One region of the Modestobacter sp. NPDC049651 genome, then DNA from elsewhere that is predicted to be linked to it. Evidence: riboswitches for the same ligand, from Rfam matches in the RefSeq annotation. Region 1 holds a riboswitch; each other region holds the start of a gene.

Region 1 (3,196 bases):
TCGTAGTGCGCCTGGGTGGTCACACCAGCTCCCGGGCGAAGAACAGCGAGTCGTCGTCGAGCCCCGCGTAGTGCCCGAACGCCTCGACCGGCCGGTACCCGGCGGAGGTGTACAGCGCGATCGCCTCCGGCTGCCGCGGCCCGGTCTCCAGCCGCAGCGTGCCCCACCCGCGCCGGCGCGCCTCGTCCTCCAGGCCGCGCAGCACCAGCCGGGAGACGCCCCGGCCGCGCGCCGCGGGGACGACGTACATGCGCTTGACCTCGGCCGCGCCGGGCTCCAGCGGCCGCAGCGCCCCGCAGCCGACCGGCGTCCCGTCGTCGTCGTGCGCGACCAGCACGACCGCGACGTCGTCGGCCGACGGGGGCACCCCCGGCTCCGACTTGCCGTCGTAGCGGGCCCGCACCTCCTCCTGCTGGGCGGCGCTCAGCGCCGCGACGACCGGGTCGTCCCAGGTGGTGGCGCGCAGGGTGGGCACCCGCTCAGTCTCGCGGTCCGGGGTCCACCTGCTGCAGCAGCCCCCAGACGAAGCGGGCGCGCACCCCGCCGGGCAGGTGCACCTCCCAGCGCGGCGCGGTGCCGGGGTCGACCTCCACCGCCCCCGGCAGCACCGCGACGTCCTCGACCACGTGCTCCCACACGCGCAGGTCCCCGGGGCGGGCCGGGGTCACCGGCGAACCGGGCGCGCGGACCAGCTGCTCGCGCAGCACCTCACCGCCGGGCGCGGCCACGACCTCCCACCGCAGGTGCGGCCACAGCGGCAGCGGCCACCGGTGCACCGCGAGCTCCAGGTCGCCGAACGGACGCCGCTCGAGCACCTCCGGCGGGCCCAGCACGGCGGTGCGACGTGCGACACCCTGCGGCCCTCGCGGAGAGTGAGCGAGCGCCTGCCAGCGGGCGTGCGCGGCGCGCGCCGCGGCCCGGTCGGCACCCAGCCGCGGGAGCGCGGAGGCGACCAGGTCAGGTCGCGTGTCGGCCATCCGGCGCAGCAGCACGAGGCAGAACTCCCGCCGCCCGAGCTCACGCACCCGGCGAGCCTGTCACCGACCGTGAGCGTGTCGACGCACACGCCAGGAGTTTCTCCACAAATTCGACGCAGGGGTTTGTCACGAGCACATAACGCCCCTATGGTCGACCGCGGTCCGGACGGGTCGTTCCGTCACCCCTCCCGGGTGACGACCGGCTGGACCGCCGCCGAACTGCCGGCGTCCGCATCGCCTCATCGGAGGCGCTCGCGGGTCCGGCGGACCGGGGACCCACCGCAGCACTGGGGTGAAGCTGCGGACCCTCTCCAGGGTCTGCAGCCGGGTGACTTCCCACCCGAACCCGTCAGCTAACTCGGTAGGCGGCAGGTGGAAGAAAGGACACACCCGCCGAACATGGCGAGTTCGCACCAGCCTGCCCGTCGTCGACTCCTGACCGGTCGCCGGCTGATCGTCTCCCTGGTCGTCGCTGCCGGCGCCGTGGCCGTCGCGCCGCTGCCGGCCTCCGCGGCCCCGTCCTCCCCGGCCGAGGCCCAGGCCCTCATCGACCAGAAGGGCCACGAGCTCGAGGTCGTCACCGAGGAGTTCAACTCCGCCCGCGACCAGCTCGCCGCCTCGCAGCAGGCCGAGCAGGACACCGCGGCGCAGGCCGACGCAGCCGAGGCCGCCGTCGCCGACGCCCGCGAGAAGGTCCGCGAGGTCGCCCGCAGCGCCTACACCGGCAACAAGCTGGGCTCGCTGCAGGCCATGCTGACCAGCGGTTCCGCCGACGAGCTGATGGACCGCCTCGGCACGCTCGACACGATCGCCCAGCACAACACCGGCATCCTCAGCGCCGCCCAGGACGCCGACGCCGAGGCCGACCAGGCCAAGGCCGACGCGGTCGAGGCCGCGAAGAGCGCGCAGCAGCAGCTCGACGACGTGACCGCCAAGCAGAAGGACCTGCAGGCGCAGATCGCCGACTTCCAGGCGCAGAAGGACCGGCTCGTCGCCGAGGCCGACCGCGCCGACCGCGAGCGCGCCGCCGCGGCCCAGGCCGCTGCCGCCGCGCAGGCCGCCGCTGCTCCGGCTGCGGCTCCGGCCCGCGCTGCCGCCGCCCCGGCCGCGAAGGCCGCGAAGGCCGCCGCCCCGGCTGCCGCCGCTGCCCCGGCGCCGGCCGCTGCTGCGCCGGCCGGCGGGGCCGCCCAGGTCGCCGTCAGCACCGCGCTCGCCCAGCAGGGCAAGCCGTACGTGTGGGCCGCCTCCGGTCCGGGCTCGTTCGACTGCTCGGGTCTGGTGCAGTACGCCTACGCCGCCGCCGGCATCTCGCTGCCGCACTCCAGCGCCGGCCAGGCCAAGCTGGGCCGGGCCGTCAGCCGGGCCGACCTGCAGCCGGGCGACCTGATCGCCTTCTACTCGCCGGTCAGCCACATCGGCATCTACATCGGCAACGGCCAGATGGTGCACGCCCCGACGTCCGGTGACGTCGTCAAGGTCGCGTCCATCGACGTGATGGGCAGCATCACCGCGATGCGCCGCCTCGGCTGACGAAGGACCCCGTCCTCGGTCCGGAGCCCCGGTCACCTTCGGGTGACCGGGGCTCCGGCGCGTCCGGGGCCGGGACGTCGGTCACACCCGGGAGACCCCGGGCCCGGCCGCTCGTTGTGCCCGGTCGTGGCCACCCGACTGACCGATCCCGTCTCCGTCGCCCGGCTGTTCCGCGTCGTCGCGGTCGCCGAGGCGGTGTCCTGGCTCCTGCTCCTCGGCGGCATGTTCGTCAAGTGGGTGCTGCGCACCTCCGAGGTCGGCGTCCAGGTGTTCGGACCGGTGCACGGCGGCGTGTTCGTCGCCTACGTGCTGGTCACGTTCCTCGCCTGGCGGGTGCTCCGCTGGACGCCGGCCACCGCGTTCGTCGCCCTGGTGGCCTCGGTGCCGCCGTTCTGCACCGTCTGGTTCGAGCGCTGGGCCGGCCGCACCGGCCGCCTGCCGCACGCAGCGGTGGTCCCCGCCGCCTGACTACGGTCCGGGTGTGACCGAACCGCTGCTGCCGTCCACCGCACGCACGCTGCTCGCCCGCACCGCCCGGGCGCAGCGCGACGGACGTGCGCCCAGCCTGGTCGCCGGCGTCGTCCGGGACGGCGCGCTGGTCTGGTCGGCCGGCCGCGGGGACGTCGCAGAGCCGCACACCGACGTCCAGTACCGGCTGGGCTCGATCAGCAAGACGGTCACCGCGGTGG
Region 2 (3,196 bases), on a different contig from region 1:
TGCATGTCGCGCAGCCACATCTGCACGTTGTCCAGGATGTAGCGGCGCACCTCGTCGGAGTCCGGGCCCGACAGGTTGATCGAGTTGCCCCAGGTGTTCGCCCCGCCCTCGGCGAAGATCGGGAAGAACTCCGGCAGGTAGTTCCCCGACGGCCCGAGGTGGTTGTAGACGACGTCCTGGAGGACGCCGAGGCCGCGCTGGTGGCAGGCGTCGACGAACCGCTGGTAGGCCGCCGGCCCGCCGTAGGTCTCCTGGACGGCGTACCACCCGACGCCGTCGTAGCCCCAGTTGTGCGTGCCGTTGAACGCGTTGACCGGCAGCAGCTCCACGAAGTCGACGCCCAGGTCGACCAGGTGCCCGAGCCGGTCGATGGCGGCGTCCAGCGTGCCCTCGGGCGTGAACGTGCCGATGTGCAGCTCGTAGACGACGCCGCCGGCCAGCGGCCGGCCGGTCCACGGGCGGTCGTTGCACGCGTACGCCGACGGGTCGAACCGCCGCGACAGGCCGTGGACGCCGTCCGGCTGGCGCCGCGAGCGCGGGTCGGGCCGCGGCGTCTCGTTGTCGTCGAGCAGGAAGCCGTAGTCGCTCTCCGGCTCGGCCGGCACGGTGACCCGCCACCAGCCCTCGTCGTCCCGCTCCATGTCGTGCACCTGCCCGTCGAGTTGCAGGCGGACCCGCTCGGGCAACGGGGCCCAGACGGAGAACTCGACGGGCTCGGGCATGGGGAGGACCTCCGTGGGCGGTGGGGTGGGTCGGATGAGCGGAACCGGGCTGGGGAGCGGACCGATCATGCCCGCCCGGCGGGCCGCCAACCCTGGGACGCCGAACGGCCGGGCACCCTGTGCTCAGGTGCCCGGCCGTTCCGGTGGTCGTGCGGTGCGGTCAGACCGCGAGCAGCTGACCCACGTAGATCAGGTTGGGGTTGCTGACGACGCCGCGGTTCTTGGCGTAGAGCGACTGCCACGAGGTGCCGTTCTTGGCAGCGATCTTGCCCAGGGTGTCACCCGACTGGACCGTGTAGCTGCCGGTCGCCGCAGCGGCCGGGGCCTGGCGGGTGGCGCGGCTGGCGGCCGGCTGCCGCTCCTGGACCGGGGCGGCCTTCGGAGCCGGCGCCGCCTGGGGGGCGGGCGCGGCCTTCGGGGCCGGAGCCGGGGCCGGGGCGGCCTTCGGCGCGGGGGCGGCAGCGGCCGCGGCGGTGGTGCCACCGGTCAGCTTCTTGCCGCAGACGGGCCAGGCGCCGATGCCCTGGCCGGCCAGGACCTTCTCGGCGACCGCGATCTGCTGGGCCGGCGAGGCCAGGTCGGCGCGCGCCGCGTACGCGGTGCCGCCGTAACCGGCCCAGGTGCTCTGCGAGAACTGCAGACCGCCGTAGTACCCGTTGCCGGTGTTGATGCTCCAGTTGCCGCCGGACTCGCACTGGGCGACACCCGACCAGTCGTGCTCAGCGGCCGAGGCCGCGGTCGTGCCGACGCCGATGGTGGCACCGAGGCCGACCGCGGCGGCCCCGACGGTGACCGCGCCGCCGCGGAGGACGCGACGGGCGCGGGCGTGACGAGGCGCAGAGTGCTTGGACATGCGTGGGTTCCTCCGATCACCGCCGGCGAGGTGAGCTGTCGGGTTCGGGCGATCGGTGCCCGGCCGCAGATCTGCGGCTTCACCCCGTAGACGCGCGGCGCAGCTGGGCGGCGCGTCGGAAGTGGGTCCCCCGCCCCCGTCCGGAAAGGGTCTGGTTGAGGTCGCCGGTGGACGGGGTTTGGCGGTCCGGCGCCGCGCTCGGCCAGGAAGGCCCGAACGCGAGGGGAACGCTAGGTGAGGAAGTGCCAACGGTCGAACGGTGTGTCGCAGTACGACGGCGCGTCGGCGTGACCTTCTTGTGACACGCCGACCCCAGTTCGGCAGTGCGTCGATGTGACGTGACGCTGTGTCGACGAGTCGACATGACGATTCAAGGACCTCCGGTGCGCTACCGCCCGGGGGGACGGACGACCAGGGGGGACGGACGACCGAGGGGCGGCTGCCGTCGTCGGCAGCCGCCCCTCGGATCCGGCGGGCGTCAGGTCAGGCGCGCACGAGCAGCGCCACCGGCAACCGGTCCAGCAGCTCGGCGGTCCGGACGCCGTCCGCGTCCGCGACCACCCGCGTGCCGGTGAGCAGGTCGCGCCACGCGCCGGTCGGCAGCGCGATCGCGGTGTCACCCCAACCGCCCGCGGACACGTGCACCGGACGGCGGGTCGCGACGGTCACCACCCCGCCCCGGTCGAACGCCACGACAGAGTCGGCCGCCGTCCCGGTGGCCTCGACCGGCGTGTAGCCGGCGAACGCCTCCGGGTGGTCCCGCCGGTGCCGCAGCGTGCGGGAGACGACCAGCAACTTCGCCGCGCCCGTCTCGTCGACCGGCGGCACCCAGCCGCCGTCGAGCCGCGTGAGCAGCTCCCGGCGCCGGTCGTAGTCGACCGGGCGGCGGTTGTCCGGGTCGACCAGCGAGAAGTCCCACAGCTCGGTGCCCTGGTAGACGTCCGGGACGCCGGGCATCGTCAGCTGCAGCAGCTTCTGCGCCAGCGAGTTCGACCACCCGAACGGCGCGATCCGGGCGACGAACTCCTCGATCTCCGCGTGCGTGGTGGGGTCGTCGTACGCGGCGTCCACCAGCGCGTGCAGCTGGTCCTCGAACTCCTGCACCGGGTTGGTCCAGGTGGTCGAGGTGCCCGCCTCGCGCGCCGCCTTCTCCACGTACGCGTGCGCGCGCTCCCGCGACAGCGGCCAGGCGCCCACCAGGTTCTGCCACACCAGGTGCGCCAGCGACCGGTCGGCCAGCGGGTGCCGGTCGACCCAGCCGCGCACCAGCGTCGCCCACTCGGTCGGCAGCTCGGCGAGCACGGCCAGCCGGGCGCGCACGTCCTCGCTGCGCTTGGTGTCGTGCGTCGACAGCGTCGTCATCGACTCCGGACGGCGCTCCGCGCGGCGCTGCTGCGCCTCGTGGAACTCCGCCACCGTCGAGCCGAACCGCGCCGGGTCGCCGCCCACCTCGTTGAGCGCCACGAACCGCGCCCAGCGGTAGTAGGCGCTGTCCTCGACGCCCTTGGCCATCACCGGCCCCGAGGTCTGCTCGAACCGGGTGGCCAGCTCCGAGCCGGCCTGGCCGAGCAGCGGGTGCAGCGCCTCGACCGCTGCGGTGAGGTCCGGCCGCCGCTCCTTC
Region 3 (3,196 bases), on a different contig from region 1:
CCGCAGCGACACGCTGCTGTTGCCCGGCACGGCGGCGTCCAGGTGCGCCTCACCGGCGAAGTCGGTGAACGCGCCGCGGACGGTGGTGACCATGGCGTGCCGGGCGCGGATGCCGATGCGGGTGTGCGTGACGTCGACGGTGTAGTCACCGCTCACGTCGGGCAGGGCGCTGGTGGCAGCGTCGAAGTCGGTGGCGGCGCCCTCCGGCGCCCGGTGCTTGGCCACGGTCAACGCTCCTCTTCCGAAAGGTCCAACCCGGCAATCCTGCCCGATGCGGCCGCTGCGGTCACCTGGGTGGTCCCCCGGCCCCGCTCCGTGCACGGCTGCGGCCCGGACGGCAACCGCCGTCCGGGCCGCAGCCTGGGTCCGCTCAGTACCAGCCGGTGGACTTCGAGTGGCTCCACGCGCCGCACGGCGAGCCGTACCGGCTGTCGATGTAGATCAGCCCGGCGTCGATCTGCCGGTAGCCGTCGGAGGTCTTGGCGATGCCGGTGCTGGCCCAGGTCGAGTTGAGGAACTGCGGGATGCCGTAGGCGGTGCTGCTGGGGTTCTGCGCGTTGGGGTTCCAGCCGCTCTCCTTGCCCCAGAGGTTCTCGAGGCAGGAGAACTGGGTCTTGTCACCGCCGAGCTTGCCCAGCGCGTAGTCCTGGAACGAGCCACGGGCGGCGGGCGCGGCGGCCGGCGCGGCCTTCGCCGAGGCGGCGGCCTTCGCGTCCGCGGCGGCCTTGGCCTGGGCGGCGGCCTCGGCGTCCGCGGCGGCCTTCGCGTCCGCGGCGGCCTTCGCCTCGGCGGCTGCCTTCGCCTCGGCCTCGGCCTTGGCGCGGGCCTCCTCCTCGGCGCGGGCCTGGGCGTCGCGGGCGGCCTGGTCGGCGGCGGCCTGGGCCTGCACCGCGGCGGACTGGGCGGCCTCGCGCTCGCTGCGGTTGGCGACCTCGTGGCCGAGCCGCTCGCTCAGCCGGCCGTCCTCCAGCGGGGAGCCGACGGCGGACAGCTGGCTGGCGACGCTGACCTGCGGGCTGTCGGTGCCGGCGGTCGCGGTCTGCTCGCCGCCGGCGACGATCGCGACGACGAGCGCGCCCGCCGACGCGGCGGTCAGGTACAGGCCCGGGCGGCGGACCGGGGGGCGGTGCCGGCCGCGGCCGGACCGGGTGCTGCCGGTGGCGACGGGGAGGACGTCGGTGGCGGGCTCGTCGACGGAGAGCGCCGCGTCGTCCGCGGTGCGGTCGGTCAGGGTGGTGCTGGGCATGGGTGGTCTGCTCCGGGGTGCGGGGCCGGTGCGGACGGCGGTGCCTCGCGGGCAGCGTCCAGCGACCGGGGCGTGTCGGTGGGGGTGCGGCGACCGGCGGAGCGGCCCCGGCTCGGCGTCCTGGTCAGGACGGGCGGGGTGCGCGGCCGGTGGCCCGGGTCAGGCGGTGCGTCGCTCCGGGCCGGGCGAGAACGCGGCGGGCGACAGGGCGGACCCGGTCGAGCGGACAGCGGTGTCCTGCGGGGTGCTGCGGGGTGCTGCGATGCGTGCGCGTGGGCGCGCCATGCGGCGGCTCTCCGTTCCTTCCGTGGCCGCCTACCGAGTTAGCTGACGGGTTCGGGCGGGAAGAAGCCCTACCCCTCCGGGCGGGCACGTGGCCCGCGGAGGCGATTCACCCCAGTGCTGCGGTGGGTCCCCGGCTCGCTGCACGCAGCGACTCGGCGGCATCCGGGCGGGCTCCCCCGGGTGGGGGACCAACGTCCGACCGGATGCCCCCAACCTATGCGCCGTTACCCGCGCGTGACAATGCTGAACCTTCAATTTCGTGGTGACGTGCCGAACGTGGTCCCACCCGTCACTCCTGTGCTACCCGGGCGGCGGTCCGGTGGCGCCGGTCACGGCAGCCGGAGGACCGCCGTCCGGCGGACCAGCCCGGCGCCCGCGCCACCCTCGGTGTCCGGGACGTCGTAGGCGGCGACCTCCACCAGGCCCTCCGGCGCGTACGCCCGGCCCGGGTCACCCAGCAGCACGGTCGAGCCGCGGGTCCAGGCCGCGAACAGCCAGGGCAGCACCCGGGCGGTCATGTCCCGGTCGTAGCAGACGTCCCCGGCGAGGACGACCGTGCCCGCCGGCGGCTCGTCGTCCAGCACGTCCCCGGCCACGGTGATGCCGGTGACCCCGTTCACCTCGGCGTTGAGCGGGACGGCGGTGTGCGAGTACGGGTCGACGTCGCTGGCGACCACCGGACCGGAGCCGGCCAGCCGGGCGGCGACGGCGACCAGGCCGCTGCCGGCGCCGAGGTCCAGCACCGGCCGGCCGGCCACCAGGTCGGGGTGGTCGAGCACGTGGCGGGCCAGCGCGACCCCGCCGGGCCACGGCGCGGCCCAGAACGGCGGCGCCTCACCGGCGCCCCCCGCCTCGGTCTCCATCGCCTCCCACAGCGCGACGACGTCGTCGGCCACGTGCAGCTGCACCTCGGGCACGACCGGGGAGCGGTCGAGCCGGGTGTGGGCGCGGATGAAGTCCGGCGGGACGACGCGGGGAGCGGGCACGGGGTCAGTCTCCCGCGCCCGCTCCCGCCGGGGTCAGCGGGCCGCGACCGGCCGGCCGTGGCCGGGGCGGATGACCGTGACCGGGCAGTCGGCGTGGTGCACCAGCTGGTCGCTGACCGAGCCGAGCACCAGCCCGGCGAACCCGCCGCGGCCCCGGGCGCCGACGACGAGCAGGTCGGCACCCACCGAGGCGGACAGCAGGGCGCGGGTGGGCGGCGCGTGCACCGCCCAGGTGTGCACCTCGCAGCCGGGGTCGGCGCCCAGCGCCTCGGTGACGTGCGCGGCGAGCTCCTGCCGCACGGCCTCCTCGTAGTCCGGCAGCGGCGGCACGTAGCCCGGCGCCCAGCTCGCCGGGCGGGGGGCGGTGGTCATCCGCCAGGCGCGGACGACGTGCAGCGCCCACCCGCCGCGGGCGGCCAGACCGGCGGCCCACCGCAGCGCCTCGCGGGCGCAGGCGGAGCCGTCGTGCCCGACCACCACGCCGCCGTCGACCCGCAGCTCGGTGCGGACGCCGGCGGCGGACGGGTCGGGGTCGCCGGCGAGCTCGTCGCGCTCGTCGTCGTCAGGGAGGTCGAACTCGGTCATGCGGGGCTCCTCGGTCGGTGGGGTCGGTCGCACTGGCTCCTGCCCGGGGGACGCGCCGGGCGCCGGGAGCGTTCCCGCCTCAGTCGCGGACGAC

The links. A riboswitch is a leader RNA that binds a small molecule or an ion and turns the genes downstream of it on or off. The one in region 1 is predicted to bind cyclic di-AMP.
Region 2: it holds a riboswitch for cyclic di-AMP, as region 1 does, so the genes downstream of both, AB0J00_RS21850 (transglycosylase family protein) here and AB0J00_RS01585 (C40 family peptidase) in region 1, are expected to answer to the same signal.
Region 3: it holds a riboswitch for cyclic di-AMP, as region 1 does, so the genes downstream of both, AB0J00_RS08245 (transglycosylase SLT domain-containing protein) here and AB0J00_RS01585 (C40 family peptidase) in region 1, are expected to answer to the same signal.

Annotation. Positions count from the first base shown of each region.
Region 1 is NZ_JBFAOG010000001.1:300,074-303,269, reverse strand. It holds gene AB0J00_RS01600 (NAD(P)/FAD-dependent oxidoreductase) at 1-23, opposite strand, end outside; gene AB0J00_RS01595 (GNAT family N-acetyltransferase) at 20-475, opposite strand; gene AB0J00_RS01590 (hypothetical protein) at 480-1,025, opposite strand; cyclic di-AMP (ydaO/yuaA leader) riboswitch at 1,203-1,360, shown strand; gene AB0J00_RS01585 (C40 family peptidase) at 1,377-2,507, shown strand; gene AB0J00_RS01580 (DUF3817 domain-containing protein) at 2,634-2,975, shown strand; gene AB0J00_RS01575 (serine hydrolase domain-containing protein) at 2,989-3,196, shown strand, end outside.
Region 2 is NZ_JBFAOG010000029.1:6,107-9,302, reverse strand. It holds gene treZ (malto-oligosyltrehalose trehalohydrolase) at 1-722, opposite strand, end outside; gene AB0J00_RS21850 (transglycosylase family protein) at 883-1,575, opposite strand; cyclic di-AMP (ydaO/yuaA leader) riboswitch at 1,581-1,737, opposite strand; gene treY (malto-oligosyltrehalose synthase) at 2,059-3,196, opposite strand, start outside.
Region 3 is NZ_JBFAOG010000004.1:181,877-185,072, reverse strand. It holds gene AB0J00_RS08250 (YceI family protein) at 1-225, opposite strand, end outside; gene AB0J00_RS08245 (transglycosylase SLT domain-containing protein) at 371-1,246, opposite strand; cyclic di-AMP (ydaO/yuaA leader) riboswitch at 1,544-1,699, opposite strand; gene AB0J00_RS08240 (50S ribosomal protein L11 methyltransferase) at 1,861-2,517, opposite strand; gene AB0J00_RS08235 (universal stress protein) at 2,551-3,102, opposite strand; gene AB0J00_RS08230 (DUF5709 domain-containing protein) at 3,182-3,196, opposite strand, start outside.